4 regions of the Rhizobium sp. PP-F2F-G48 genome follow, and region 4 is predicted to be linked to each of the others. Evidence: predicted binding sites of a transcription regulator. Region 4 holds the regulator's gene; each other region holds the start of a gene.
What was found. Region 4 encodes PhoB, which activates phosphate uptake and scavenging genes when phosphate is short. Its sites were predicted from a motif close to TGTCATNNANCTGTCAT; they were not measured.

Region 1 (7,678 bases), on a different contig from region 4:
CGGCGATCTGGTTCACCAGTTCGCGGGTGGGTGCCAGGATCAGCGCGCGGACGTTGCGCGGGTCGGCGCGCTTGCCGTCGGCGAGCATGCGCTCGATCATCGGCAGGCCGAAGGCAGCGGTCTTGCCGGTGCCGGTCTGTGCGAGGCCGATGAGGTCATGGCCTGCCATGACGAGCGGGATCGCTTCGGCCTGAATCGGCGTCGGCTTGGTGAAACCTTCCAGTGTAAGGTTCGCTACCATCTGCTCGGAGAGGCCAAGGGAAGTAAAATCGGTCAAAGGTATGCCTTTCGGGGCGCCAAACGACAGGGACCGGAAACAACGCTTTCTGCGGTTCCGGGTCATCTGGTTTCAAGAACCCCGCGTGAGATGGGATCTTGGTGGGTTGAAAAAGCTGTCTGCGCTGCGGGTGCCGAATGTGGCACGGTCTCATAGGTGCGCTTAGCCTTCGCGACGGATTGACAAAATCCGCTTGGCTCGCTCACGCGGCGGCCGGAAGGTGACGCTGGCCCTCATGTCGTTGTTTGCAGCCAAAAAGTCAAGACGTCTTTTCGCATGTGCGAAAGGCACGTCGGTTTCACACGGCTTCTGAGGGTGCGGGAGGACGCGTGCCGCGCAGCATTTCCCGCTTGCCGGCAAAGCCCGGATGACGTTCGACCCGGAAACCCGCGGCCTGCAGGTTGCGTCGCACGAAACCGGCCGCGGCATAGGTGGCGAAGGTTCCGCCGATGGCCGTGCGGTCGTGGACCGCCGCCATCAGCTCTACAGACCACATGTCCGGGTTGCGCGAGGGCGCGAAGCCATCGAGATACCAGGCGTCGAAGACCGCGGGCGCGCGTATCACCGTCTCCAAGGCCGGTCCGCAGACGATGGTGAGCGTGACGTCGTCTGCAAGATCGAGACGGACCGTGCCTGCGAGAGCCTCCGGCCATGCCGCGACCAGCGCCTCGCGTTCCTCCTCGATCTCGGACCAGGCGGAGAGCGCGCGGGCGATGTCGGACGCCTGCATCGGAAAGCGCTCGAAGGAGGAGAAGGCGAGACGGGCGCCGGGTGGCTTTGCGGCCAGCTTCCACCGGCGCCAGGTCTCGCAGAGATTGAGCCCGGTGCCGAAGCCGAGTTCGCCGATCGTAAACGTCTGCGCATCCTGCCAGCGCCCGGGCAGGCCGTTGCCGTCCAGGAAGACATGGCCACATTCCAGCCGTCCGTCCGTGCGGCAATAAAAATGGTCGTCAAATTCCACCGAATACGGCATATCGCCGGTGTGCCAGCTGAGCGTCTGGCGGCTCGGCGTTTCAGCGTCGGCAGGGGTGGTCGGGCGGCTCTCGGTCATGGACAAGCGATAATAAGCCCGGCGGGCAAGGTCAATCGATGGCGGATGGGAAGACGGATCTGGTCGTCATCGGCGGGGGCATCATGGGTCTCTGGACGGCGCTTTACGCCGCCCGCGCGGGGCTCGAGGTGCTTCTCGTGGAGCGCACGACGATCGGGGCGGGCGCGAGCGGCGGCCTGCTCGGCGCGTTGATGCCGCACATGCCCGACAGGTGGAACGACAAGAAGCAGTTCCAGTTGGATGCGCTGGTGTCGCTGGAGCACGAGATCCGCGCGATGGAGGCGCAGACCGGGCTTTCCGCGGGATACAGGCGGACGGGCCGGCTCATTCCGCTGGCAAAGCCGCATTTGCGGGCGATCGCGCTGCGGCAGGTGGGCGACGCCGATATCAACTGGCAAAGCGGGAGCGGCGGCTTTCCCTGGCGTGTGCTCGATGCCGCACCGGACGGCCTGTTCTCCCCGGATGCCGTTGCCGAAGGCGCTGTCTTCGACGGGCTTGCGGCCCGCGTCTCGCCGCGCGGCCTGCTGCGACTTCTGACGGCGACGCTCGCAACGATGCGCGGCGTGACGATCCGGGAGCAATGCGCCGTGCGCGGCATCGATCCGCAGCGCGGGCAGGTGGTTTTGTCCGACGGCAGCGTCGTTCATGCAGGGCATATCGTGCTGGCCGCAGGCGTCGACAGTTTTCCGATGATCGACGGTCTGCCGAAGGTTGTGGGCGGAGCGCCGAGGCCGGCGAGCGGCACCGGCGTCAAGGGACAGGCGGCGCGGCTTGCGGTCGATCTCGATCCGGGCCTGCCGATCCTCTATTCGGACGGCGTCTATGTCATCGCGCATGACGCGGGCGGCGTGGCGATCGGCAGCACCAGCGAGGTAGAGTATGCCGACCCGCTCGCGACGGACCAGCGGCTCGACGGTCTTCTCGCAAAGGCGGAGACACTGGTTCCGGCGCTCGCCGGTGCGCCGATCCTCGAGCGCTGGGCGGGGCTGCGTCCGCGCGCGGTCGGGCGGGACCCGATGGCCGGCGTGCATCCGGATCATCCGCGCCTGCACCTGATGACCGGCGGCTTCAAGATCAGTTTCGGCATCGCCCATCGCTTGGCGCGGGCCGTGGTGGAGGGCCTCGGCGGACGGCCGACGGATCCTGAAGGGGCGATGACGCTTCCCGCATCGTTCCGATGCGAAAACCACCTCGGCGCGCCATCACGCGCCTGATCTCGCGGCTTGCCGCGATCTGCCTGCGTCTGTAAGAATATTCGACAGTTGCGGATGACCTATCCGTCAGCCTGGAGGATCCCATGTCGATGTCCAAACACGTCCTGTCCCTCGTTGCCGGCGCTTGCCTCGCTTCGGGCCTTTTCCTGTCGCCGGCCCTTGCAGCGGGGGATGACAGCCCGAGCACGCCCGTCTGCAAGAAGGGCGAGGTCTACGACCAGAAGACCAAGAAATGCGTCAAGCAGCAGGGCTCCAATCTGACGGACGAGAACAAGGCGGATTATGCCTATGCGCTTGCCAAGGCGGAGCGCTATGCCGAGGCGCTGGAGGTTCTGGATACGGTCAAGGATCAGGAGACGGCCGAAGTTCTGAACTATCGCGGCTATGCAACGCGCAAGCTCGGAAAGACCGACGAGGGCATCGGCTACTATCTCAAGTCGGTCGACAAGGACCCGAACTACGCGAAGGTTCGGGAATATCTGGGCGAGGCCTATGTGGTGAAGGGTCAGATCGATCTCGCGCGTGCCCAGCTCGACACCATCAAGTCGATCTGCGGCACGGACTGCGAAGAATATAAGGACCTCGCGGAGGTCATCGCCGACCCGTCGAAAATCTGAGCCCATGAAAAAGGGGCGCTGCCGTCCGGCGCGCCCCGCATCTGTCGTCCGTATGTGAAACCTACATCCAGTAAGGCGGCACGCCGTAATAATCGTAGACCTGGCGGCCGTTTTCGCGGTTCCACGCATATTCGTCGTCGCTGCGATATTTCGGCGCCTTCTGGACCTGCTCGCGCGTCAATTCCGTGCGATAGCCGCCCAAAGCTTCATCATAGCTCAGCTTCGTCCACGGGATCGGATAGTGATCCTCGCCGATGCCGAGGAAGCCGCCAAAGCCGAGAACGGCATAGGCGACCTGGCCGTTGCGCTTTCCGATGATCAGTCGCTCGATCGAACCGATCCGCTCGCCATCGGCACCGTAGACGCGTGTGCCTTCGACCTTGTCGCTTGCGATCAGGTCGTGAGTCTCCACGATGCTGGCATCCTGAAGTTTAGAGCTGTCACCCGGCATATTGAGGCTGCCGTCATTCAGATTGGGGTTGTGATAGGTCACGTTCCGTCTCCTCTTCTGGCTTGATGCTCGATAAACGTTTGGACGGCGCTCGGGTTCCCTGGATTTCGCGCCGTGACAGAGGCCGGCTTCGTCAGGCTGTCATGCAAATCACGTAGCGCAGGGGGTAAACCGAGGTTTGCCATGCGCTACGCCATCTGCTTCACTCCGCCGATCCACGATCCGCTTTCCGTGGCTGCCGCCGACTGGCTGGGGCGCAACGTCTATTCCGGCGATCTTTGCGAACAACTGTCGGTCGCAGGATGCTCTGCGCAGGACATGGCGTATTACACCGCCGTTCCCCGGCGCTACGGCTTTCACGGATCGATCAAGGCGCCGTTTCATCTGGCCGGGGACAGAACCGAATCGGCGCTGCTGAAGGCGATGATGCGGTTTGCCGGCGAGATCGGCCCGTTCGAAATCCCCGATCTCGAAGTCTCCTGGCTCGGCAGCGCGTTCGGGCTCAGCCCGCGCGTCCCGTGCGAACCGCTGACGCATCTGGCGGCGCGGGTCGTTCAGGCCTTCGACGAGTTCCGGGCGCCCTTCACCGATGGGGACATCGCGCGTCTGAACGCCGACAAGCTGACGGCGCCGCAGTTTTCCAACCTGCATCGCTGGGGCGATCCCTTCGTCATGGACGAATACCGCTTTCACATGATGCTGACCGGACCGATGACGGCCGCGATGCGCCAGAAGATGGAAGGGCCGTTGCGGATGCAGTTCGCCGCGGCGCTCGCGCAGCCGGTGAAGGTCGCAAGCCTTGCTTTGTTCATCGAACCGGGCGCGGGGGCGCCGTTGCGCGTCCATTCCCAGCATCCCCTCGGCAAGCTCTCGGCCCACAAGCCGACGGCGCGCTTCGCCGCACCTTCCGACCCCACGACATCGGCGGCGACGCCCGCGCGGGAAGTGCAGATGGCCAAGGCCATGCGGCGGCTGACCACCGGCGCGTAAAGGCCGGCGCGTAAAGGAAAGAGCCGCGCCGCGTCCGCAGCGTGCAGGGCGCGACGACCGCCTCGTTTCGCCTGTCGATATCGATCTTTATGCCTCGACTTTCCCGTTTCGGATGGTACCGTTTGGCGACAAAGAGGGTACGACATGGATTTTTCGACACCGCGCGATCTCGTCGGCTATGGCCGTCACCTGCCCGAGGTTCACTGGCCCGGCGCGGCCCGGATCGCCGTTCAGTTCGTCGTCAACTATGAAGAAGGTGGCGAGAGCACGATCATGGATGGCGAGAAGGCCTCCGAGTCGCTGCTGTCGGAGATCGTCGGCGCCCAGCCCTGGCCGGGGCAGCGTAACCTCAACATGGAATCCATCTACGAATATGGGTCGCGCGCCGGATTCTGGCGGCTGTGGCGCCTGTTTACCAGCCGCAACGTGCCGGTCACGGTCTATGGTGTGACGCTGGCGATGGCCCGCAATCCCGACGCCGTCGCCGCCATGAAGGAAGCCGATTGGGAAATCGCCAGCCACGGCTATCGGTGGCTCGAATACAAGGACTTCACCGAGGAGGAGGAGCGCCGCCATATACGGGACGCCGTGCGCCTGCACACGGAGCTGACCGGCTCGCACCCGCTCGGGCTCTATCAGGGCAAGCCTTCGGACAACACCCTGAAGCTCGTCATCGAGGAGGGCGGCTTCCTCTATTCCTCCGACAGCTATGCCGACGAGCTGCCCTACTGGGTGCCGGGCAAGACGCCGGAGACGCCGCATCTCATCATTCCCTACACGCTGGATGCCAATGACATGCGGTTCGCCACGCCGCAGGGTTTCAATTCCGGCGACCAGTTCTTTACCTATCTGAAGGATACGTTTGACGTGCTCTACGAGGAGGGTGCCAATGGCAGCCCGAAGATGATGAATATCGGCCTCCACTGCCGTCTCGTCGGGCGGCCCGGACGGGCGGCGGCGTTGGCGCGCTTCGTCGATTACGTGCTGTCGAAGGACAAGGTCTGGATCGCCAAGCGGATCGATATCGCGCATCACTGGCATGCGCACCACAAGCCGGAGGGCGGCCTGTGAGCATCTCCAGAGACAGCGCGGACGGGCAGGCGTTTATTGCCCGGTTCGGCGGGATTTTCGAGCATTCGCAATGGGTCGCCGAGGACGCGCTCGACGGTCTGGCGGAGGGGCCACTGACGGCCGCCACCGTGCATGCGGCCATGGTCCGGGCGTTTCGGGCCGCATTGCCGGAAAAGCGACTGCAGGTGCTGCGCGCCCATCCCGATCTCGCCGGACGGCTGGCGATCGCCGGCGGGCTGACCGCCGACAGCAAGGCGGAACAGGCCTCGGCCGGTCTCGATCGGCTGACGCCGGACGAGCACGCCCGCTTCACCACCTGCAATGCGATCTATACCGACAAGTTCGGCTTCCCTTTCATTATCGCGGTGCGCGGAAAGACGAAGGACGACATTCTCGCGGCCTTCGAGGCACGGCTGGACAACACGCCGGACGAGGAGTTCGCGACCGCCACGGCCGAGGTCGAGACGATCGCCCGGCTGCGGCTGGACGCGCTTCTTCCCGGATCGGGGCCTGGATCTGGGCCTGGATCGGCGCCTGCGTCTGGATCGGGTGCATGAGCGGTCTGGTTCTGCCCATCGAACCGCTGACGGCGGAAGCCTTCGCGCCGTTCGGCAGCGTCATCGAGGCCGATCCCGCAACGATGCGGCTCATCAATGGCGGGACGACGGAGCGGTTTCATGCCTTGAGCACGACGGAGGCGGCCGGTGAGGATGCCCGCGTGATCATCAGCATCTTTCGCGGACAGCCCCGGCTGTTTCCCTATGTGGTGGATATGATGGAGCGGCACCCGTGGGGCTCCCAGAGTTTCGTTCCGCTCGACAACCGCTCCTGGCTTGCTGTCGCGGCGGAGGACGAGGATGGCCGGCCCGGTCGTCCCCGGGTCTTTGCCTGTTCGGGCCGTCAGGGCGTGCAATATGGCCGGAACGTCTGGCATCATCCCCTGGTCGCCGTCGGTGCCGTCAGCGATTTCCTCGTGGTCGATCGCGAGGGGCGCGAGCCCAATCTGGAAGAGGTCTTCTTCGAAACGCCGTTCACGATCGCGGCCTCGTCGATATCTGAGGGCTGATCTCGTTCATTTGGAAACCATAGTCTCAGGCCCTGCGGGAACGGTCCCGTCGGGTTCATCGAAAAGAGGTCATCATGTCCGCCACCGGCCGCCTGACAACGCATGTTCTCGACACGGCGCTCGGCCGTCCCGCGGCCGGTTTGCAGATCGCGCTGTTCCACATCGAGGGTGAGGGGCGCACGCTTCTGAAGATCGTCGCGACGAACAGCGACGGGCGGGTGGACGCGCCGCTTCTCGAAGGCGATGCGCTCGTGCGCGGGACCTATGAGCTCGTCTTTCACGCCGGCGACTATCTGAAGGCGAGCGGCACGGCGCTGTCCGATCCGCCCTTTCTCGACATGATCCCGCTGCGCTTCGGGATTGCCGACCCCGCAGCGCATTATCACGTGCCGCTGCTGCTCTCGCCCTTCAGCTACTCGACCTACCGGGGAAGCTGACCGGCTTCAGACGTCGAGAATATTGCTGTCGACATCCAGAATGTCGCGCTTGCCGCAGAGCGCCATGGTGATGTCGAGCTCCTTGCGCAGGATTTCGAGCGCCAGCAGCACGCCGGTCTTGCCGCCGGCGCCGAGCCCGTAGAGGAACGGGCGGCCGATATAGGTTCCCTGTGCGCCGAGCGCCACAGCCTTCAGGATATCCTGCCCGGAACGGATGCCGCCATCGATATGGATCTCTATGTCGCCGCCGACCGCATCGACGATGCGGGGCAGCATGGCGATCGAGGATGCGGCGCCGTCCAGCTGGCGTCCGCCATGATTGGAGACGATGATCGCATCCGCGCCGGTCTTCGCTGCCATGCGGGCATCTTCCGGATCGAGGATGCCCTTGAGGATCAGCGGGCCGCCCCAGAGCTGCTTGATCCAGGCGACGTCGTCCCAGGAGAGTTTCGGGTCGAACTGCTCCGCCGTCCAGGCCGACAGGGAAGAGAGGTCCGAGACGTT
Region 2 (7,678 bases), on a different contig from region 4:
TATGCAAGCCATGAACCGCCGAGCCGCCGGCTTCGCGGGTGCCCTTGTTAAATGATCATCGTCATATTAAAACTTCCTCACAGATGACGGGAGAGAGCGAAGCCGCGGTTCCGGTCACAGCGGTCGTGGCACCGATGTCGATGCGATGAGGACCCAATTCTCGAAAAGATGCCGTTTACCATCGTCCGCGCCCGCTTCGTAACCGCTCACCGTGATGCGCCTCGCACCTTAGAACCCTCTCGACAGACAGGAAAAAGCATGGACGTCCTCAGGAACAATCAGGCGGGCCTTTCGGGTCTCGCTCAGTTGCAGGCCTTGCTGGCAACGAATACGCCGCCGCCGATCAACGAGACGATGAAGTTCGTGCTGACCGAAATCGAGGAAGGTCGAGTCGTCTTCGAAGGAAGCCCGGATCGCAGCGTCTACAATCCGATCGGTTCGGTGCATGGCGGTTATGCCGCAACGCTGCTTGACAGCGCCTGCGGCTGCGCCGTCCATTCCAAGCTATCCGCCGACCAGGGCTACACGACGCTCGAACTCAAGATCGCCTATCACCGCCCGCTGACCGAAGCGAGCGGCCCGGTTCGTGCCGAAGGTCGCATTCTGTCGATCGGGCGGCGCGCGGCGTTTGCCGAGGCGACGCTGACCGATCGCGACGGGCGGCTCTGCGCCAGCGCGACATCGACCCTCCTCGTCTTTCCGCTCGAGCGTCCACCCTCGGCCGTCTGACGACGACGCGGCCCTCACCCCTTCAGCGCCGCTGCGGGCGACTGGCGATAAGCGAGCACGGCCGGGACGATGGCAAGCACCGCTGCGAACGCCGTGACCGAGGCCGCAAAGACGATATCCTGCCGGTCGAACGCCACGGGCATGGTGAAGCCGTTGTGGCGCGAGACGATGCCGCCGATGATTTCGGAAACGAGGTAGCCGAGGCCGAAGCCGAGAAGAATGCCGGCCAGGCTGATTGCGAAAAGCTGCAGCCAGACGATTCGAAACACGACCGTGCGCGGCGCGCCGAAAGCGCGCAGAGCGCCGATCTGGCGCCGACGCTGCCCGACATGCATGATCGTGACCAGCAGGAGGGCTGCGGCGATCAGGATCTGCGTGCCCACCGCAACCGCCAGCAGCAGGACCTTGGCATCTCCGAGCGTCGCATAGAGCCGCGTCAGGACTTCGCCGGGGAAGACGGCAAGCGTCGTGTCGCGGCGATAATCCTGGCGAAGCTTGTAGGCGTCCGCAATCGTCTTCGGCTTGACCAGCACGGCCGGGAGGCCGGCGGCGTGTTCCGCCCAATCCTCATCGACCGCGGCCGTCGCGTCCGCGCCGTGCTCCCGACCGCCCTCGGCGTGAGCAGGCTCCGAATGATCCGTCTCCGTATGGCCCATCCCATGCAGCTCCCACACGGCCTGGATGGGCACGAGGATCGCCCGGTCCCACGGCGTGCCGGTCGGCTTCATCCGGCCGACGACGGCATAGGCAAGGCCGGTATGGGTATGGCCACCCTCTTCCGCCGTGCCATGCATCGGCTTGATCACGGCACCCAGGGTGAGATCGACCGCCGAGCCGATGACGGCGTCACCCTCCTGCCGGAAGCTTGCGCCCTCCTGCAACTGCGGTGAAAGATGCGCCACGAGCGCCGTCGAGGTGCCGACCAGTGGGTAGCCCGAAAAGCTGTCTCCAAAGCCGATCGGCACTGCAAACGCCACGCGCGGATCGGCTGCGAGCCGCTGCAGCACGGCGCCGTCCATCAGCGGCAGCGGCGCTGCCTGAAGGAACACCGAAGAGAGAACCAGCTGCGTCTCGCTCCCCGCGGCGCCGATCACCAGGTCGAACGCGTTTGCCGCCCGTGCGCTGCCGAGCCGCAGCGCCCGCTCCTGCAGCGTCACCGAGACGGCGAGCGCCACCGCAAAGGCGACCAGCAGCAGAATGGCGACGGTTCCAGCCTTGTGCCGGCGGATGTCCGCAAGGATGAAGCCGATCATGGCGTTACCGCCCGGCTGTCCTGCGCGATCTGCCCGCTTTCGAGGGTGATCCGGCGCGGCAGGCGCGCGATCAGGCCGGGATCGTGCGAGACCACGATCAACGTCGCCCCGGCTGCACCGGCCAGGCCGATCAGAAGGTCGGCGATGACCTGTCCGCTCTCTCGATCAAGGCTTGCCGTGGGCTCGTCGGCAATGACCACGCCCGGCCCGCGAACCAGCGCGCGCGCAATGGCGACGCGCTGCATTTCGCCGCGCGACATCGTCTCCACCACCTGCCCGGGCCGATCGAGGCCCATTTCGGCGAGGAGATCGCGTGCCCTCCGCTTCACCGCGGCGGACGCCTGCGCGGCAAGGCGCGCCGGCAACAGCACGTTATCGAGTGCCGACAGGCCGGGGAAGAGATGGAAATCCTGCATGACGAGACCGACATGCTCCCCGCGCCAACGATCACGCCGATGCTCAGCAAGCCGCACGAGGTCGGTCCCGCTCCACTCCACCTGTCCCGTGCGGACAGGCTCCAGACCCGAGATGAGATTGACGAAGGTGCTCTTGCCGGAGCCCGAGGCGCCCGTCACCGCGATACTCTCCCCCGCATCGACCTGCAGACGCGGGACGGAGAGGACCGGTGCGGCAAGCCCGGAGTAGGATACGGTAATGTCCTTGAGCGTCAGAGACAGCATCGTTCACACCGACCAGTAGTGGGCGTCGCGCAGGCGCAGGCGACTGACGAAGCCGGTCTCGGGATCCGTCCACGTGCCGACGTCCAGCGTGCCGGAAACCGAGATCCGCGTGCCCGGCTGAACGAAGGTCTGTGCCGCGTCGAGATAGACGACGACGATATTGTCCGGCCAGTCGGAGTCCGACGAGCAGAAGGGGCAGATCGACATGGGGATTTCGGTGAGGACGAAGAAGGCCGCTTCGGCCTTGAGCGGCGGCGCCATGAAGCCGCTCATCGTCACGCCCTTGCCGTTCAACGCCTTCACCGTGTCGGAAAAGGTCAGGCCGAGAACGCCGACGCTGCCATAGAGATCGTCAAAGCCGATCTCGGTATCCGCAGCAGTGGCCGGCGACAGCGCAGCCATGGCCGGCAGAGATGCGAGCAAGCCGAGGAATGTGCGGCGTCGCAGAGCGTCAATGTTTGTCATAGCGTATCCTCGATCGGACGCCGTGGACTGTGCCATCCCCATTCGAAGCGACATTGCTTCAATGCGGGATGCTGCGGCACAAGCCATGAATCGCAGCACTTCCGGCGTGCCATGCGCGCCGGAAGTGCCTTATCGTGCGAGATCGATGCTTACTTCGCGCCGATCTTCTCCGGCGAGCCGAGAGCGAGGCTGTCGGCCAGCACGCGGTAGATGTCGCTTTCTTCCATGTAGCCCTTGAACGCTTCCGAACCGGGACCGGTTGCCTGCAGCACGACGTCATCGACCGCGTGGACCGCGCTGTCGGACGTCTTCGGCAGGTTGCCTTCGCGCAGCACGGCGCCGGGAACGTCCTTATAGGCCGGGTTGGCGACGTATTCCTTCTTCTCGTTCTGGATGGCCGGCTCGAAGGGGCCGTCGAGCTTCGGGCGGAACGTCTCGTAGTAGTCCGGGAAGTTGCTGGAGAAGACGGCCAGGCGGCGCGTCGGATCGACCTTGTCGGGATAGCCGTCGCCGTCCTTGTCCTCATAGTTCGGGAAGCCGGCATCGGCGTAGACGCCGACCTTCTGGCGCATCTCGGTGCCCGGCTTCTCGTCGTCGATGGTGCCGATGACCGAAACGCCGTGCGTGTGGTCGCCGGTGACGACGATCAGCGTATCCGGGTTCTTGGCAGCAAACTCCCGCGCGACGCCGACGGCCTTGTCGAACTCGATCGTTTCATACAGCGCCCGGTCCCAGTCCATCGGATGGGACATCTTGTCGATCGAGGCGCCCTCGACCATCAGGAAGAAGCCGTCCTGGTTCTTGGACAGCTGCGTCAGCGCGGCGTTGGTCATGTCGACCAGGCCGGGCTGGTTCGGGAACTTGGAAACCGTCCCCTTCTTCAGAATGTTGCGATCGAGGACCGTGTCCATATTGCCGGTGTTGAACAGGCCGAGCAGCTTGGCGGCGTTGGTGCCGGACGAGGCTTCGAGCTCGGTCTTGTCGGTTGCCAGCGCATAGCCGGCATCCTTGAACAGCTGGATATAGTCCTTGTCGTCCTTGCGCTTGGAGCCCGGCGTCGCCTGCGGCAGGAAATAGGCGGAGCCGCCGCCGAGGATGACGTCCGGCTGCACGGTGTAGAACATGCCGACGATATCGGCCTTGTCGGCGCGCTTGCGGGTGTGAGAAACGACGGCGGCGGGCGTCGCGTCCTCGATCTCGGCGGTGGAGACGACGCCGATCGCCTTCTTCGTGGTGCGGCGCAGAGCTTCGGCGATGGTTTCGACCTTGGGGTCGTCGAGGCTCGCCGGCGTACGGTCGGCATAGACGCCCAGCGCGTTGACGGCCGTCTTGTGGCCGGTCATGTAGGCCGACATCGTGTTGGCGCTGTCGGTCGCGATTGCGTCGGTTGCCGATGTGCCGACGAAGGCCATGTGATCGAGATCGTCCATGGCGAGACGGCCATTGGCCTTTCCTTCGGTCATGCCCTTGGACATGATGCGGGCGCCGGTGCGGTGCGCGACGGACAGGCCGTCGCCGAGCAGGAAGATCACATTCTTCGCCTTCGGCTGCGCGGTGGTCTCGTAGACCTCCCAGGTCACCGATTTCGTCTCGCCACCGGCGGTCACGTCGACCTTGTAGCTGCCGGCCTTGAGGATCCGCGCGCCGCGCAGGATCAGGGCGGACCCGAGAACCTTGTCGTCCTTGCCCTTTTCCTCGGCGACGAATTCCGCGGCCGAGCCGAGCGTTGCGGTGTAATCCTCACCGTTGACGGTGACCTTCACATCCTCCGCCTTCACCACGGCGGGCAGCTCGATCTTGAAGTCGAACGGCGATCCGGCGAGAATCGTCGCACGGGACAGCGGGTAGACGGTCGTGGCCTGGGCCGTGCCGGCAAGGATGGTGGTCGCGACAAGCGCTGCAAGAAGGGTCCGCATGAAAACCTCGTTCGGGTGGAGAGGAGACTGAATGCGGCAGCCATAACCGCCCTGTGTGACGGTTGGATGATGGTCGTCACGCCGGTTGCAGAAAGAGGACGGTTCGTTGCTCGGTTCGGGGTGCCGCAGACGGGCTCGCCGCTACGCTTCGTCCTCGTCCTCGTCGATCACGCCGGTTAGCCGCATGCCCTCGATCCAGGTTGCGCCGTCCTTGCGGATGACGCGCTTCGGGCGGCTTCCGCAGCGCTGCGAAACGGCGGCGGCCAGTGCTTCGGAGTGCGTAACGATCCAGATCTGGCTGGCCGCCGCAGCCCTCGCGATCATGTCGGCGAGCGGCGGCAGCATATCCGGATGCAGGCTCGCCTCCGGCTCGTTCAGCGCGATCAGCGGCGGCTGCCGGTAGGACATGAGCGCCGCGGCCAGAGCGAGAAAGCGGACCTGCCCGTCGGAGAGTTCGCGCGGCTGGAAGACGCGTTGGGGAAAATCAGGAAAGATCAGGCCGAACGCCGCGAATTCCCCGGGCTCCGGCACGTGCAGCCTCGCGCCGCCAAGGGCTGCGGCAATCGCCCGGTCGAGTTCGACCGTGTCGCCGCGGGTGTGGACGAGCGTCGCAAAGACCGCGGCCAGATTTCCGCCATCCTCATCGAGAAGTGGTGACGTGACGGCAAGACATGGTCGGCGCAGTGGCGCATCCCGGTCGGTGCGAAAGCCGTGGAAGAAGCGCCAGCCATCGACCAGCCGCCGGAACGCGCCGATCTCCGGATAATTTCCGGCATCGCCGAGCATGGCGATTGCGGTCTCCGAGGTCATCGCCGGCTGCGGATACTCCTCCATCCGCCCGCGTGCGCCGCGCACCATCACGCCCGGCCCGGTGCGCTTCATCATCGTGACCGGTCTTGCGCCGCCTTCGACCGACAGCACCTCTTCCTTGATCTGCGGCTCGAAAGCGAAGCCGGCGGCGGCCTTCGGCGGCCTCAAGCCCGCCTCGACGCCGTAGCGGAACGTCACCGCCCGCTCCTCGTCCAGCACCTCGACATCGAGCTTGATGCGGAAGTTCTTCTCGATTCGTCTTGGGCCCGACCAGAGCGCGGAGGCCATCCCGCCTTCCGCCGCGATCTCGTAGGCGAGCGAGCCCGTCACGGCGGCCTGCACGAGTTGTAAAGCGCGATAGAGGTTGGACTTGCCGACGCCGTTTTCGCCGATGAACATGTTGACGCTTCCCAAATCCATGCGGATCGAGCGAAGCGAACGGTAGTTCCGGGCGGACATCGAGCGGAGCATCATGATCGTTGTCTACACCGGGTCCGATGCTTGATGAAAGCGCGTGGCGTGACCAAATCCCCAGGTTGCCGTCGCCGTTGCGAGGCTCGATCAGGCCCCTTCCCGCGCCGTCCCGGCAGCGTGCGGATCGCGGAGCAGCGCGATGACGGCGTCCTGCAACAGGACGCGATGGCGGCCGCGCATCGTGGCCTCGCCGAGATCGCGGCCGAAGATATGTCCGAAGGTATGGCGGTTGGAGATGCGGAAGAAGCAGAAGGACGAGATCAGCATATGCAGGTCGATGGGATCGACCTCGCGGCGGAACACGCCGGTTTCCTGTCCCCGCCGAAGGATCGCGGCGATGGTGTCGATGATCGACGTGTTGAGCCGGCCGAGGCTCGAGGACTGGCGCATGTGGCTGGCGCGATGGATGTTCTCGATCGTGACCAGACGGATGAAATCGGGATTGGCCTCGTCATAGTCGAAGGTAAAGCCGATCAGACGGCGCATGGCATCGACAGGGTCTCCATCCGCCAGACGCAGCTCCGCCTCCACCTTGCGGATGTCGGCATAGGCATGTTCGAGCACGGCGAGGTACAGGCCCTCTTTCGAGCTGAAGTGATAGTAGATCATCCGCTTGGAGGTGCGCGTGCGCTCCGCAATGGCATCGACGCGGGCCCCCGAAAGACCGTTGGCCGCAAACTCCTCGCGCGCGACAAGCAGAATGTCGTCACGGGTTTTCGTCGTGCGATCCCTCTGCTTCACTCGCCGTTGACCGGCGCGCAGACCACTTTCCGCATCCCCGGTCTCGTCAACACGGTCCGTGTCGGCAATATCCGTCGTCATTCTCCCCGATCCCCTCCCCTGGGCGTGGCCAACCGAACGCCTCGGCAGACCTATCCTGCACGTTATCCCCTGCCGCGTCATTCATCGAGTTGAAAGCCGGAAACTTTCGCATTGACTTAACGAACCAGTTCGTACACTTTTACATCATGAGACGCTGGCCGGGAAGTGGCCTGTGCGGTCTCGTCATCAGACGTCATGTTTGCCGGACGATCGAACGTCTTCCGGCCCAACAGAGCGACGGCTGGACATGACGACGGTGACAGAGGGTCTGGAGGGATCCGCATCGGCGATCGGGAGCAGACGATCCGGCAGGGAGTGTCGGGTCGCATGGGAGGACTTTCATGAAACGGATCGTCGATCTGTATTTTGCGCTACTGCGCGTCTCCATTGCCCTGCTCCTGGCAGCGATGGTCATTCTCGTTTTCACCAATGTCGTCCTGCGCTATGCGCTGAACAGCGGCCTGACGATTTCGGAAGAAATGTCGCGGCTGGCCTTCGTCTGGCTGGTCTTCCTGGGCGCGGCCGTCGC
Region 3 (7,678 bases), on a different contig from region 4:
CAGCATGGTGCGGATATAGGTCTTGTAGGCCTCGGTGCCGACGCGGAAAATCTCGTCGCGCGCGCCGCCGGCCGGCAGCAGCTTGGGGAAGAAACCGCCCTTGGCGCCGACAGGCACGATCACCGCGTTCTTGACCTGCTGCGCCTTGACGAGCCCCAGCACCTCGGTGCGATAGTCCTGTGCCCGGTCCGACCAGCGCAGGCCGCCGCGGGCGACCTTGCCGAAACGCAGATGCACGCCTTCCACCTCGACGCCGTAGACGAAGATCTCGCGGAAGGGCCGCGGTTCCGGCAGGCCGTCCAGAAGCTTCGGATCGAACTTGAAGGCCAGCATGACGCGCGGTTCGCCGGCTTCGTCGCGCTGGAAATAATTGGTGCGCAGCGTCGAAAGCACCGCGTTCATCATGCGCCGGAGAATGCGGTCCTCATCGAGGCTCGGCACCGCGTTGAGCGCGTCTTCAAGGCTTGCCTGGAGCGCGGAGACCTCTCGCGATCGCGCCGTTTCCTCGGTTTTCGGGTCCATCCGGGCAATGAAGAGATGGAAGATAGCGGCTGAAACCCGGGGGTATTTGTTGAGCGTCTCGGCGATCAGACCCTGGGAATAGGGGATGCCGGCCTGGCGGAGATATCGCGCGTAAGCGCGCAGCACCGTCACGTCGCGGGCATTGAGGCCGGAGAGGAGGATCAGCCGGTTGAAGGCGTCATCCTCGATCTTGCCCGTCCAGGCGGACAGAAAGGCCTCTTCCAGAAGCGGTCCCATGGACGAGACGTCGAGCGTTTTTCCGTCGCGGTGGATCAGCTCCATGTCGTGCAAGACCACCAATCGCTCGCCGTCTCCGTCGGAAATGGAGATGTCATGCGTCTGCTCGCTGACGACGCGGAAACCGAGGTTTTCGAGCAGCGGCACGCGCTGGGAGAGGGAAACGGCGTGATCGGCGTGGAAGATTTTCAGCTCGAGCCGATCGGCAGTCTCAGCCTCGGTGGTATCCGGTTCGGCGTCCTGTGCCAGTTGTGGCCTGTGACGCTCGTAGAACGCGATGCGGATCGGGTCGTCCGTCCGCACAGCTGCGATATCGGGCAGGTCGGCATAGGCTTCTGCAGGGGTGAACGCCGCCTGGTAGCCTTCGGTCACGCTCAGCGCGACACCATCGCGACGGGCGAGCAGATGGAAGCGATCGGCCCAGCGCGTGACGATCTCGCGGACGGCGTCTTCAAGCGTGCTCTGGGCAATCCGCGGCGTCGTGCCGCCGGAACGGCCGATGATGAAATGGACGCGGGCGAGACCGCCAGCCGGAAAGGCCGGATAATAGGCGGAAACCCGGCCTTCGTAGAGATCCTTAAAGAGATCGCCGATGCGCTCGCGCACGCGGGAATCATACTGTTCGCGCGGGACGTAGACGATGATCGAGACGAAGCGGTCGAAGCGGTCGATGCGCGGGAGAACGCGGACGCGCGGGCGATCGGCGAGTTCGTTGATCTGCTCGCAGAAGGCCTGCAGTTCCTCGACGTCGATCTGGAAAAGATCGTCGCGCGGATAGGATTCCAGCGTGTTGATGAGCATCTTGCCGGAGTGGCCGTGCGGGTCGAAGCCGAAGTGCTCGATGACCCGCCGCACCTTGAGCCGCAGCAGCGGAATGTCGGAGGCCGAACGCGTATAGGCCGTGGAGGTGAAGAGCCCGACGACGCGCAATTCGCCGATAACGTTGCCCTTGGCGTCGAAGCGCTTGATGCCGATGTAATCCATATAGGCACGGCGGTGGACGACGGCCTTCGTATTCGCCTTGGTGACGATCAGGAAATCCGGACCTTGCAGGAAGGCGAGGATTTCCGGCGTGGTGACCACGGCGTCGAGCCCCTGGCGCAGCACGCGCACATTGGGGTCGGAGAGAATGCCGAGGCCATGGCCGGTGCCGCGGTCGAGCGTCGCTTTCTGCCCGTCGCCGGAATAGCTGTATTCGCGCATGCCGAGGAAGGTGAAATTGTCGTCGCGCAGCCATGTCAGGAAGGCGAGGGCCTCGTCGCGATCGGCCTCGCGCTTGTTTGCGGCATGCCGTTCCAGCTCACCCATGGCCTCGCCAAGGAGCGTCTTCATCGGCTCCCAATCGCCGACGGCCTGGTGGACCTGCGCGAGCACCGTTTCAACCGCCTCGACCAGTGCTTTCGCCTCGTCGGGCGAAAGATGGCTGAGATGGATCTGGATATGGCTCACCCGGTCGGCGGGATCGCTCTCTTCCTCGGGGTCGAACAGGACGGGTTCGGAACCCTTGGAGACCACGAGGATCGGGTGGACGGCAAGCGACAGGTCGCGATGCCGGCTGGTGACCTCGCCCATGACGGAATCATAGAGGAAGGGCATGTTGCGGTCGGTGACGCAGAGGACGGAGATCGCTGCCCCGCCGGGCCTGACGCTTTCCAGATCGGTCACGGTGACGCGGGAGGTGTCTTTCCTGCGGGCTTTGATTTCTCTGTAGGCGTGGACGGCGGCGCTGGCGAGCATGCCGATATCGTAGGCGGCGATATCATCGGGGCTCGCGCGTCCGAAGAGGATGGCCGGCGACAGGAAAGGCTGACCGAGGCGCTCGGCCGCCTGCTCGATGTCGCCGATCAACCGGGTTTTCTTCGGATGATGTCGTGTGCCCATGATTTTGCGTCCTCCGACCGTTGTTTTTCCCTGAACCTAGCAGAAGAATTCGCATTTGCGACCGCAAGCCTGCCAGTTTCTTCCAAAGCGCCGATGTGCCTTAGTGCCGGTGTTCCGCGTCACGTGGTTTCCACCTTCCCTCCCCTCCCATGCACAGTTGACAGCGGTATGACCATTGGGCGATCTGTCGGGAGCGCGCCCGAGAGAAAGACCCGCTGCATGTCCGAGACCGCTGCCGGCACCGTCATCGTCATTTCCAGCCACGTCATGCGCGGCTCCGTCGGCAATCGGGCAGCCGTGTTTGCGCTGGAAACATTGGGCTTCACCGTCTGGGCCGTGCCGACCGTCATCATGCCCTGGCATCCCGGCCATGGCCGCTCGACGCGGATGGCGATCGATCCCGAGACGTTCGATGCCATGCTGGGCGAGCTTGCGGCGTCGCCCTGGATCGGCGAGGTCCGCGCCGTGCTGTCCGGGTATCTCGGCAATGCGCAGCAGATCGAGGCGGTCGCGCGGCTGGTGGAGACGCTGAAGGCGCGCAACCCTCACCTCCTCTATGCCTGCGATCCGGTGATCGGCGACAGGGGCGATCTCTACGTGCCGGAAACGGTGGCCTCGGGCATTCGGGATCGCTTGATTCCGCTCGCGGGGTTGGCCACGCCGAACCGGTTCGAGCTGTCCTGGCTTTCGAGCGCCGCTCTCGACAGCAATGCGGCCATTCTCGAAGCGGCTCTGGCGCTTGGGCCATCGCGGATGTTGGTGACATCGGCGATCGCGATGATGAATGGAAGCACGGGCAACCTCTATCTCTCCGGGCATCACGCGCTGCTTGCCGAGCACAGGCTGGTCGACAATCCGCCCAACGGAACAGGCGATCTGATGGCAGCTTTGTTTCTGGGAAGGATTCTGGAGGGCCACAGCGAGGAGAAGGCGCTGCAGCTTGCGACCGCCAGCGTGTTCGAGATGGTCGCCCGTTCGGCGCGTCGCGGCGCGGACGAGCTGACGCTGCAGCAGGATGCACATTGCCTCACGGGTCCCATGTCGCTCGTGCAGATGCGTCACCTGATGCATCCGGGGCAGGCGCGCAAACGCTGAGAGCCGTCTTCAAGGGCGGTTTGCGTGCTTTCCACGTCCGCATTAACCGACCTGCCGCGATGCTCTTGCCTCATCGCACCATCGGCGTTTAAACACAGGCAGAAAAAAGGGCAAAGTCACATGTATAATTTTCCAGAGAACCTGCTTGGCGGCTACCGGAAATTCATGACCGGCCGTTTCTCCGAGCAGCAGGCCCGCTACAAGACGCTGGCTGAATCCGGACAGCAGCCGAAGACCCTGATCGTCGCGTGCTGCGATTCGCGCGCGGCGCCGGAGACGATCTTCGACAGCGGCCCGGGCGAACTCTTCGTGGTGCGCAACGTCGCCAACATGGTTCCGCCCTTCGAGCCGGACGGCCAGTATCATTCGACGTCGGCAGCACTCGAATTCGCCGTCCAGTCGCTGCGCGTCAAGGATATCGTCGTCATGGGACACGGTCGCTGCGGCGGCATCAAGGCCGTGCTCGATGCCGATGCGGAGCCATTGTCACCCGGCGACTTCATCGGCAAATGGATGAACATGCTGAAGCCGGCGGCCGAGCAGATCGCCGGCAACGCCATCATGACGGCAGCGGAGCGCCAGCGCGCGATGGAGCATGTGTCGATCCGCAATTCCATCGTCAATCTGCGGACGTTCCCCTGCGTGCAGATCCTAGAACAGCGCGGCAAGCTGCAGCTTCACGGCGCCTGGTTCGATATTTCGACCGGGGAACTGTGGGTGATGGATCCGAAGTCGGGTGATTTTTCCCGGCCCGGAACATGATGCGACGCATGACATGAGAGCGTGAAAAGGCTGCCTGGATCAAACCATCGCAGCCTTTTTCACGTCCGAGCCCATGTCCGGATATGAAAAAGCCCCGGACCGTTGTCTGGCCGGGGCTCCGCATAAGACAGGATTGAAGAGATCAGCCGTCGATGTCGGCGGCGATCTGGGCGATTGCCTGCTGGTAGACGCTGGCGGCGTTCCAGCCCTGGATCGCGCCGAAATTGGCCTGGCCCGGCTGGTAGCCGCCCCCTGCCCGCCAGCCATGACCGCGCAGGAAGTTCGCCGTGGAGGTCAGGGCGTCGGCCTTGGACCGAACCATGTCGACATGCCCGTTGCCGTCGCCGTCGACGCCGTACTTCACGACGTTTGCCGGAAGGAACTGCGTCTGGCCGATTTCGCCATGCGCCGCACCGCGGGCGTCCGTCGAGAGATCGCCGCGCTGGACGAGCGTCAGGGCTGCGTAGAGCTGGTCGGTGAAATAGTCGGACCGACGGCAGTCATAGGCGAGCGTGGAGACGGCGGACAGCGTGTGCTCCTTGCCCATGAAGCCGCCGAAGCCGGTTTCCATGCCCCAGATCGCAATCAGCGGTCCGGCGGGCACGCCGTAGCGCTGTTCGATCGACGCGAAGAGCGCCGCATTCTGCGCCTTCATCTTCTTTCCGCGCGAGACGATGGCAGCACCACCGCGCTTCTTCATGAATTCGTTGAGCGAAAGCTTGAAGCTCTTCTGGCCACGGTCGGCGCGGATGGTCGCCGTGTTGTAATTCACATTGGCAAAGGCACGATCGAGAACGGCCGGGCTGATCCGGCCGGAGGCTTCCTGCTTGAAATCCTGCACCCAGGCATCGAAGCCGGCGGAGGTGTTGCCGCAACTGGCGGCAAAGGCTGCTTGCGGTACGAGGGCGGTGGCTGCAGCCAGTGCAAGACCTGCCAGTGCGAACGTCTTCTTCAGCATAAAAAACCCCGTAGCCCTGCTTCTGATGGCTGCCGACTTTGCTCGCAAGCAGAGGCAGCGCCTTGATGTTTCACGTGAATCCGTCCGCAAGCGTTCGTCTTCACATCTGGTCCGGGGCCCGCCAGCCATTCGATTGGCGGGTTCCCTCATTTCTTGCCGGTGATCAGGCAGCCTGCTTCTTGGCCGTGATCAACCCACGTGCAACCAACAGTTCCGCGATCTGGATCGCGTTGAGCGCTGCACCCTTGCGCAGATTATCGGAGACGACCCAGATGTTCAGACCGTTTTCGACGGTCGCATCCTCACGAATGCGTGAAATATAGGTCGCGTCCTCACCGGCGCTTTCGTAAGGCGTGATGTATCCACCATTTTCGTGCTTGTCGATGACCAAGCAACCCGGCGCCTCGCGCAGGATGTCGCGGGCCTGATCGGCAGTGATCTCGTTCTCGAACTCGATGTTGACCGATTCCGAATGGCCGATGAAGACGGGAACGCGCACGGCCGTGCAGGTGACCTTGATCTTCGGGTCGAGCATCTTCTTGGTTTCGGCCAGAACCTTCCATTCTTCCTTCGTGTAGCCGTCTTCCATGAAGCTATCGATGTGCGGAATGACGTTGAAGGCGATCCGCTTGGTGAACTTCTTGCTTTCGACCGGATCGGCGACGAAGACGGCGCGGGTCTGGTTGAAGAGCTCGTCCATGCCGTCCTTGCCGGCGCCCGATACGGACTGGTAGGTCGAGACGACGACGCGCTTGATCTTGGCGAAGTCATGCAGCGGCTTCAGCGCGACGACGAGCTGCGCCGTGGAGCAATTCGGATTGGCGATGATGTTGCGCTTGGTGAACTGGGTGATCGCATCAGGGTTCACTTCCGGCACGATCAGCGGCACGTCGGCATCATAGCGCCATGCCGAGGAATTATCGATGACGACGCAGCCCTGCGCGCCGATCTTCGGGGAATACTTCAGCGACACAGCGCCGCCGGCCGACATCAGGCAGATGTCGGTGTCGGAAAAGTCGTAATTCTCGAGGTTCTTGACCTTCAGCGTCTTGTCGCCGAAGGATACTTCGGTGCCATGCGACCGGGCGGAGGCCAGCGCCACGACCTCATCGGCCGGGAAACCGCGTTCGGAAAGGATGTTGAGCATTTCGCGCCCGACATTGCCGGTGGCGCCTGCTACGGCGATCTTGAAACCCATTGTCTTGCTCTCTTTCTCTTCTCTCCGCGGAAGCTGGGGGAGAAACCCGGACCGCCTGCGGCGCGGGCTTCGCGTCCCCGGCCGTGCCGGGGAGAGAGCGGTGGGCCAGAGACGTCAGACGGTTTTCGTCGTCGTTTTGGCCGTGTTTGTGAAAAGTGCGGACATGGATTCACGCGCTCCTGCCGAAGCAAGACCGTCTGCGCTGCCGATGATGGACATCCGACGAAGCATGAACCCTTCCCTTTCCGTTGCTGCTCATATTCATTCCGCCGATAAAGTCAAGGTTTTTCACCGGCAGGGACGGGCCGGACGCAGCGTAGTCTTAGACGAAAGTCATAAGCCGAAAGCATCGCTGCCCGATGGGTCTGCGATCTGGCATTCTTGCCTATCGGTGCATCCGGTAAACCGATCGAGGAGGATCGTGGCATGCACGTTTTGGGAGGACGACTGCAATGGCAAATGTGACATCCGTGGGCCGAACGAAGGCCGCACCGATGACCGGGGAGGAGCGAAAGGTCATTTTCGCCTCGTCGCTCGGCACCGTGTTCGAGTGGTATGATTTCTATCTCTACGGTTCGCTTGCCGTGTATATCGGCGCAACCTTCTTCAGTCAGTATCCGGAAACGACGCGCAATATCTTCGCGCTGCTCGCCTTCGCCGCCGGCTTCCTCGTCCGGCCCTTCGGCGCCCTCGTCTTCGGGCGGCTCGGCGATCTCGTCGGGCGCAAGTACACCTTTCTGGTCACCATCCTCATCATGGGTCTCTCGACCTTCCTCGTCGGCATCCTGCCGGGTGCCGCGACCATCGGCATCGCCGCACCGATCATCCTGATCCTCCTGCGCATGCTGCAGGGTCTGGCGCTCGGCGGCGAATACGGGGGTGCCGCCACCTATGTGGCAGAGCATGCGCCGCAGGGCCGACGCGGCTATTTCACGTCCTGGATCCAGACGACGGCGACGCTCGGGCTGTTCCTGTCGCTGATCGTCATCCTCGGCGTCCAGTTCGCCCTCGGCAAGGAGGCGTTT
Region 4 (7,678 bases):
AAAATCTCCCAGGATCATCCGGCACGGCGCACAACAAGCGCCGTGCCGGAACCCCAACGTTCGAATGGCCGGCGTCCGATCTTGCAGCATGCGATGTCGTGAAACGACCGGGGGACCCAGACCATGAGCGCTTCTCTCCTCTTTTTTCTCGTTCTTCTCGTCGGCGCATCCGCCTTCGTGATGGGGCGTTCGCGGGCCATGGCCACGGCCGGTGGCAAGCTGTCCTCGCTGCATTCCCTGCCCGGATATCACGGAAGCTACGCCGCCATCTGGGCTCTGCTGCCCGCCCTCGTCGTTCTCGGGGTCTGGCTGGTCGCGGCCCCGCCGATGATCGATCGCAGCGTCCTCTTCCATCTTCCGACCGAAGTCCTCAACCAGGGCAGCGCGCCCGCGGAGCTTGCGCTCGGGCAGGTCAAGTCGGTCGCCCGTGGCCTGGCGCTTCTCTCGGACACTGAGCGCAGCGCGCTCGACAGCGGCGCCATCAATCTGCGCGACGCCATGGCCGCCAAGGGCATTCCGCTGGCCAGCGCCGGCGAAGCCTGGATGATCGAGTCGGCGACCGATTTCAACCGGATGACCGCAAACAGCCACCTGGCCATGGCCGGCGTCGTTCTGCTGCTCGCCATCGGCGGTGCCGTTCTGGCGCTTCGCGGCATCTCCCAGCGCTTCCGGGCGCGCAACCGCGTCGAGCAGGTCATTCTCGGCGGCCTGATCCTTGCCTCCTCCATCGCCATCCTCACGACGATCGGCATCATCGGCTCCATGCTGTCGGAGGCCCTGCGCTTCTTCGCGTCGGTCTCGCCGATGGAGTTCTTCTTCGGAACAGTGTGGGATCCGCGCTTCGCCGCAGCCGGCCAGGCGGGACAGGCGGGGCAGTTCGGCCTTCTGCCGCTTCTCGCCGGCACGCTCTACATCGCCTTCGTGGCCATGCTGTTTGCGGTGCCGATCGGCCTCTTCGCGGCGATCTACATGGCGGAATACGCCAACAACACCGTGCGGTCGGTCGCCAAGCCCCTGCTGGAGATTCTCGCCGGCATCCCGACCATCGTCTACGGCTTCTTCGCCCTCGTCACGGTCGGTCCTTTCCTGCGGGATATCTCGGGCCAGTTGAACGGCCTCGTCACCGGCAACTATCAGAGCTTCATCCAGGCACAGAGCGTTCTCACGGCCGGCATCGTGATGGGCATCATGTTGATCCCCTTCGTGTCCTCTCTGTCCGACGACATCATCACGCAGGTGCCCCGGTCGTTGCGGGACGGATCGCTCGGGCTGGGCGCCACGCGATCGGAAACCATCAAGCGCGTCGTCCTGCCTGCCGCTCTTCCCGGCATCGTCGGCGCCCTTCTCTTGACGGCCTCCCGCGCCGTGGGCGAGACGATGATCGTGGTGCTCGCAGCGGGCGTGGCGGCGCGCATGCAGCTCAATCCCTTCGAGCCGATGACCACGGTCACGGTGAAGATCGTCAACCAGCTGACGGGCGACCTGGAGTTCACCTCTCCGCAGACCCTCGTCGCCTTCGCGCTCGGCATCACGCTGTTCGCCATCACGCTCTGCCTCAACATTTACGCGCTCTACATCGTGCGCAAATACCGGGAACAGTACGAATGACCGACATGACCACATCTCTCGCCGGTTCATCGCCGCGTCCCGCCGTCAGCCGTCGCGATATCGGCATCAAGCGCCGCTACGCCGCAGAACGCCGCTTCCGGGCCTATGGCATCGGGGCGATCTCCATCGGCATCTTCTTTCTCGGCCTCCTCCTCTGGACCGTCGTCTCCAAGGGCTATACCGCCTTCCTGCAGACCGAGATCGTCCTGCCGATCACGTTCAGCGAAAAGGTCATCGATCCGAAGAACGAACGGGCGACCAACCCCGCCAAGCTGATGACGGCGAACTATCCACTGCTGGTGCGCGATGCGCTCGTGCAGAAGCTGGGCATCGATCCCAACAACCGCGCCGACGTCAAGCTGGCGACCGATATGGTCTCGGCCAGCGCCCGCACGCAGCTCCGCGACGTCGTCGTCGCCAATCCGGCCATCATCGGCCAGACGGTGCCGGTGGCGCTGCTCGCCGAAGGCAATATCGACTCGGCCAACAAGGGCCAGATCGACGTGACGGTCGATGAGGCCAACCGTAAGGTAAAGGACAAGCAGCTCGCCTGGATGCAGACGCTCGCGCAGGACGGGGCGATGACGAAGTCCTTCAACACGGGCCTCTTCACCTCGGGCGCCTCGTCGCGGCCGGAAGCCGCCGGCATCGGCGTCGCAGCGCTCGGCTCGCTCTACATGATGCTGATCGTTCTGGCGCTCGCGCTGCCGATCGGGGTCTCCGCCTCGATCTATCTCGAAGAGTTCGCGCCGAAGAACAAGCTGACCGACCTCATCGAGGTCAACATCAACAACCTCGCGGCCGTTCCTTCCATCGTCTACGGTCTGCTCGGCCTGTCGATCTTCATCAACTTCGCCGGCATGCCGCGCTCGGCGGCTCTCGTCGGTGGCCTCGTCCTCACGCTGATGACGCTGCCCACCATCATCATCGCCACGCGTGCCGCGCTGAAGGCGGTGCCGCCGTCCATCCGGGCCGCAGCCCTGGGCCTCGGTGCCTCGAAGATGCAGACCATCTTCCACCATGTCCTGCCGCTTGCCATGCCGGGTATCCTCACGGGCACCATCATCGGCCTTGCGCATGCGCTCGGCGAGACCGCACCGCTGCTGCTCATCGGCATGGTGGCCTTCGTGGTCGATTTCCCGGGCTCGCCGCTCGAACCTTCGACGGCTTTGCCGGTCCAGATCTACATGTGGGCCAACGAAGCCGAACGTGCATTTGTCGAACGGACCTCCGGCGCGATCATCGTGCTCCTGATTTTCCTGGTGGTCATGAACCTGGGCGCAATCCTGTTGCGGCGCCGCTTTGAACGACGCTGGTAGTGAGGTAGAGAATTATGAACATGATGTCAGAAGCGACTCTCGAAAAGGCGGTCGATCAGAAGATGAATGCTGTCCCTCACAAGATGATCGGCAAGGATGTGTCGGTCTACTACGGCGAAAAGCGCGCGCTGTTCGACGTGAACCTCAACATCCGCGAGAACACGGTCACGGCCCTGATCGGCCCGTCCGGCTGCGGCAAGTCGACCTTCCTGCGGACGCTCAACCGCATGAACGACACGATCGATCACTGCCGGGTGACCGGCAAGATCACGCTCGATGACGGCGATATCTACGATCCCTCGATCGACGTCGTCGAACTTCGCGCCCGCGTCGGCATGGTCTTCCAGAAGCCGAACCCGTTCCCGAAGTCGATCTATGAGAACGTGACCTACGGGCCGAAGATCCACGGTCTGGCCCGCAGCAAGGCCGAACTCGACGCCATCGTCGAGCAGAGCCTGCAGAAGGCCGGCCTCTGGAACGAGGTGAAGGATCGCCTGCACGAATCCGGCACCGGCCTCTCTGGCGGCCAGCAGCAGCGTCTCTGCATCGCACGCGCCGTTGCCGTCAGCCCCGAGGTCATCCTCATGGACGAGCCTTGCTCGGCGCTCGATCCGATCGCCACTGCCAAGGTCGAGGAACTGATCCACGAACTGCGCGCCAACTACACGATCGTGATCGTCACGCACTCCATGCAGCAGGCCGCCCGCGTTTCGCAGCGCACCGCCATGTTCCACCTCGGCAATCTCGTCGAGGAGAACGATACCGACAAGATGTTCACCAATCCGGATGACCAGCGCACCCAGGATTACATCATGGGACGCTTCGGCTGATCGGTCGCCCGACCGACAGCGAAGCGCCCGTGACCGAACTCCAAGGACAGGATCCATGGCAACCCATATCGTATCCGTCTATGACGAAGACCTGAAATATCTCAGCCGCCGCATCTCCGAGATGGGTGGCCTTGCCGAGCAGATGGTCGCGGAATCCGTACGCGCCCTCGTCAACGCCGATCTGGGTCTCGCCCAGAAGGTCATTTCCGACGATGTCGTGCTCGACGATGCCGAACGCCAGATCGGCGAAAAGGCGATCGTGACGATCGCCAAGCGTCAGCCGATGGCGGCCGACCTGCGCGAGATCATGGGATCGATCCGCATCGCGGCCGATCTCGAGCGCGTGGGCGACCTTGGCAAGAACACGGCCAAGCGCGTTATCGCCGTGTCCAGCGCCAGCCTGCCGCGCCAGCTGTCCCGCGGGATCGAGCATCTGGCCGAGCTGACGTTGATGCAGCTGAAGGAAGTGCTGGATGTCTACGCCTCCCGTTCGGCCGAAAAGGCCAAGGCCATCCGCGAGCGTGACGGCGAGATCGACGCGATCTACACCTCGCTGTTCCGCGAACTCCTGACCTATATGATGGAAGATCCGCGCAACATCACGCCCTGCACGCATCTCCTGTTCTGCGCCAAGAACATCGAACGCATCGGCGACCACGCGACCAACATCGCCGAGACGATCTACTACATGACGACCGGCGCGCAGCCGCTCGGCGAACGCCCGAAAGACGACTCGTCGAACACCGTCGGCGCACTCGCCACCTGAGCGAACGGCGCAGGAGGGAAACGCTCCTGCGCCCATCGTCTCCGGTCTTGAACGCGGTCGATGCCTCGGTTGAGGGATCGGCGGCCGAAAGGGCGGTTTCCCGCCGCCATGCCTGAACAGTCAACGATGATCGCCGCCTTCGGGTTCTGGCGAAAGCCTCGTCATGCGACGAGGACACTACGGAGTCCAGAAATGCAGCCGAAAATTGCCGTTGTCGAAGATGAAGAAGCCCTGAGCGTTCTCCTGCGGTACAATCTCGAGGCCGAAGGCTTCGACGTCGATACCATCAACCGGGGCGACGAGGCGGAAGTCCGCTTGCAGGAACGGCTGCCGGATCTCCTGATCCTCGACTGGATGCTGCCCGGCGTGTCCGGCATCGAGCTTTGCCGGCGCCTGCGCCAGCGCAGCGAGACCGAGCGCCTGCCGATCATCATGCTGACGGCGCGCGGCGAAGAGAGCGAGCGGGTTCGCGGCCTTGCCACCGGCGCCGACGATTATGTCGTCAAGCCGTTCTCGACGCCCGAGCTGATCGCGCGCGTCAAGGCCATGCTGCGCCGCGCGCGTCCCGAAGTGCTGTCCTCGCTGTTGAAGTGCGGCGACATCGAGCTCGATCGCGAGACGCACCGCGTCCATCGCAAGACCCGCGAAGTCCGCCTCGGCCCGACCGAGTTTCGCCTGCTCGAATTCTTCATGGCCTCGCCCGGCCGCGTCTTCTCGCGCTCGCAGCTTCTCGATGGCGTCTGGGGGCATGATATCTATGTGGACGAGAGGACCGTCGACGTCCATGTCGGTCGCCTGCGCAAGGCCCTCAACTTTTCCAACATGCAGGACGTCATCCGGACCGTCCGCGGCGCGGGTTACTCGCTGGAAAGCTGAACGCTTGCATCTTTAGAGCTGGGAACGCATCGTTCCTGGCGCGCGGCGATCTTCCCAGATTGACAGTAAGGACAAATGAAATCGCCTTCTTCGCAGAACGAAGAAGGCGATTTCTTTTTTTGCTCTGTCTGAAAACGCGGACCCTTATCGGGCGCGACGGCGCTCGGCCGAGGGCTGGTAGGCAAGCTTGGCGTGGAAGGTGCAATAGGGCGAGCTATCCGGCGAGTCATTGCCGCAGAAGTGAAACTCGTCCTTCATCGGGTCGCCGATCGGCCACTTGCAGGTGCGGTCGGTGAGCTGCGTCAGAACCAGCTTGCGCGACATCGGCACGACGACATTGCTGCCCGTTGCGCCGGCGCCGCTACCGGTGACGGTCAGTGCGGTTTCCGGCGCGAAGACGCTTTCGGAATCTTCGATGACGTTCATCGCGTTGACAGGACGGGCCATCGGACGCTGGGGAACGGCGCGGGGAGCCGCGTTGGCAACGATGGCTTCCGGTGCTGCCGGGCGTGCGGCGACGACGGGACGCTTCGGACGGGTTGCGCTCGGCGAGGCTCCGCCTGCCTTTGCGCGGCCGGGGAGCGACAGGCGGTGAACCTTGCCGATGACCGCATTTCGGCTGACGCCGCCGAGCTGCGCCGCGATCTGGCTCGCGCTCAGGCCTTCGGCCCACAGCTTCTTCAGTCTCTCTACCCGCTCGTCAGTCCAGTTCATTGTCGTCTCCATTCCAGGCATACGGAAGGACGAATCCCTCACCGCGCCCCGGATGGCTCCGAAGCTGCAACGCCTTGACTCTTCTGGTGACTAGGTCCGCCGCATGCGTCTAGCAATTCCTTGCTAACCTAGAGACGGGGTGACTCCGTGACAAGAGTCCGGGGAATCGACCCGAATCGATTTTTGGGTTTTCCCCAACTTGCTGCCGTTGCGTGATATATTTGCAAGGTCTTTTTGCCGGAAAGCATCGCGCCCGGAAAACGCATGCCAGACCCGTATTTCCGGGACTTTTGTTGACAGCGGCACCTGAAAAACCGATAGTGCGCTCGCCGCCGTCAGGGCGGTATTTTTCATTTCGGGCCGGCACTGCCGGTCCCTGCGAAAACGGATCGAACCTTCCCCGCAAAGCGCGTGCGGACAGGACGAGGAGATAGGCACGATGGCCGAGGCAACCCCGCTTTACGAGACCTACATGCGTGCGCCGCTGCGCTTCGAGCGCGGCGAAGGTGTCTGGCTGGTGGCGGAAGATGGCGCGCGCTATCTCGATTTCGCCGCGGGCGTGGCCGTCAATTCGCTCGGCCATGCGCATCCGCATCTTGTTGCAGCGCTCAAGGACCAGGCCGAGAAGGTCTGGCATCTGTCGAACCTCTACGAGATCCCCGGCCAGGAAAAGCTTGCCAAGCGGCTGACGGACAACACCTTCGCCGACAAGGTCTTTTTCACCAATTCCGGTGCCGAAGCTCTGGAATGCGCCATCAAGACGGCGCGTCGCTACCAGTTCGCCAAGGGGCGGCCGGAGCGTTTCCACGTCATCACGTTCGAAGGTGCCTTCCATGGGCGCACGCTCGCGACGATTGCGGCCGGCGGCCAGGAAAAATATCTCGAAGGCTTCGGCCCGAAGGCACCCGGCTTCGTCCAGGTGCCCTTCGCCGATCTCGACGCCGTCAAGGATGCGATCACCGAAGAGACTGCGGCGATCCTGATCGAGCCGATCCAGGGCGAGGGTGGTATTCGCCCGGCCTCCAAGGCCTTCCTGCAGGCGCTGCGCGCGCTTTGCGACGAACACGGCCTGATGCTGATCTTCGATGAAGTCCAGTGCGGCGTCGGGCGGACCGGCAAGCTGTTTGCCTATGAATGGTCCGGCATCGCGCCAGATATCCTCGCAGCTGCCAAGGGCATTGGCGGCGGCTTCCCGCTCGGCGCGTGCTTGGCGACGGAAGAGGCTGCGTCCGGCATGGTCGCGGGCACGCATGGGTCCACCTATGGCGGCAATCCGCTGGCCATGGCCGTCGGCAATGCCGTACTCGACGTCGTTCTCGGCGACGGCTTTCTCGAGCATGTGCGCGACGTCGCGCTGGTCTTCCGTCAGGGGCTCGCATCGCTTGCCGATCGGTTCCCCGATGTGATCGAGGAAATCCGCGGCGAAGGCCTCATGCTCGGTATCAAGGCCGCCGTGCCCTCCGCCGAATTGCTGAAGGCGATCCGGGCGGAGCGGATGCTGGCCGTTCCCGCAGGGGAAAACGTCATCCGTCTGCTGCCGCCGCTGATCACCAGCGCGGAAGAAG

Region 1: C8J36_RS01430 (DUF1045 domain-containing protein) is a predicted target of PhoB. The motif match lies at 3,739-3,755, and genes of this name have one in related genera.
Region 2: C8J36_RS19235 (alkaline phosphatase) is a predicted target of PhoB. The motif match lies at 5,099-5,115, and genes of this name have one in related genera.
Region 3: C8J36_RS11690 (NAD-glutamate dehydrogenase) is a predicted target of PhoB. The motif match lies at 2,798-2,814, and genes of this name have one in related genera.

The regions. Positions count from the first base shown of each region.
Region 1 is NZ_SLVH01000001.1:303,830-311,507, forward strand. It holds gene C8J36_RS01405 (DEAD/DEAH box helicase) at 1-277, opposite strand, end outside; gene mnmD (tRNA (5-methylaminomethyl-2-thiouridine)(34)-methyltransferase MnmD) at 576-1,328, opposite strand; gene C8J36_RS01415 (FAD-binding oxidoreductase) at 1,367-2,542, shown strand; gene C8J36_RS01420 (tetratricopeptide repeat protein) at 2,626-3,159, shown strand; gene C8J36_RS01425 (PRC-barrel domain-containing protein) at 3,221-3,610, opposite strand; gene C8J36_RS01430 (DUF1045 domain-containing protein) at 3,794-4,600, shown strand; gene puuE (allantoinase PuuE) at 4,745-5,671, shown strand; gene uraD (2-oxo-4-hydroxy-4-carboxy-5-ureidoimidazoline decarboxylase) at 5,668-6,228, shown strand; gene C8J36_RS01445 (ureidoglycolate lyase) at 6,225-6,737, shown strand; gene uraH (hydroxyisourate hydrolase) at 6,812-7,174, shown strand; gene C8J36_RS01455 (alpha-hydroxy acid oxidase) at 7,181-7,678, opposite strand, start outside.
Region 2 is NZ_SLVH01000009.1:120,593-128,270, forward strand. It holds gene C8J36_RS19215 (PaaI family thioesterase) at 259-729, shown strand; gene C8J36_RS19220 (ABC transporter permease) at 744-1,982, opposite strand; gene C8J36_RS19225 (ATP-binding cassette domain-containing protein) at 1,979-2,662, opposite strand; gene C8J36_RS19230 (hypothetical protein) at 2,666-3,064, opposite strand; gene C8J36_RS19235 (alkaline phosphatase) at 3,277-5,043, opposite strand; gene C8J36_RS19240 (AAA family ATPase) at 5,185-6,327, opposite strand; gene C8J36_RS19245 (TetR family transcriptional regulator) at 6,415-7,149, opposite strand; gene C8J36_RS19250 (TRAP transporter small permease) at 7,491-7,678, shown strand, end outside.
Region 3 is NZ_SLVH01000004.1:87,645-95,322, forward strand. It holds gene C8J36_RS11690 (NAD-glutamate dehydrogenase) at 1-2,640, opposite strand, end outside; gene pdxY (pyridoxal kinase PdxY) at 2,860-3,735, shown strand; gene C8J36_RS11700 (carbonic anhydrase) at 3,856-4,497, shown strand; gene C8J36_RS11705 (lytic transglycosylase domain-containing protein) at 4,640-5,455, opposite strand; gene C8J36_RS11710 (aspartate-semialdehyde dehydrogenase) at 5,619-6,653, opposite strand; gene C8J36_RS11715 (MFS transporter) at 7,106-7,678, shown strand, end outside.
Region 4 is NZ_SLVH01000003.1:575,366-583,043, reverse strand. It holds gene pstC (phosphate ABC transporter permease subunit PstC) at 124-1,608, shown strand; gene pstA (phosphate ABC transporter permease PstA) at 1,605-2,927, shown strand; gene pstB (phosphate ABC transporter ATP-binding protein PstB) at 2,942-3,757, shown strand; gene phoU (phosphate signaling complex protein PhoU) at 3,813-4,523, shown strand; gene phoB (phosphate regulon transcriptional regulator PhoB) at 4,716-5,399, shown strand; gene C8J36_RS10720 (GcrA family cell cycle regulator) at 5,544-6,113, opposite strand; gene C8J36_RS10715 (aspartate aminotransferase family protein) at 6,553-7,678, shown strand, end outside.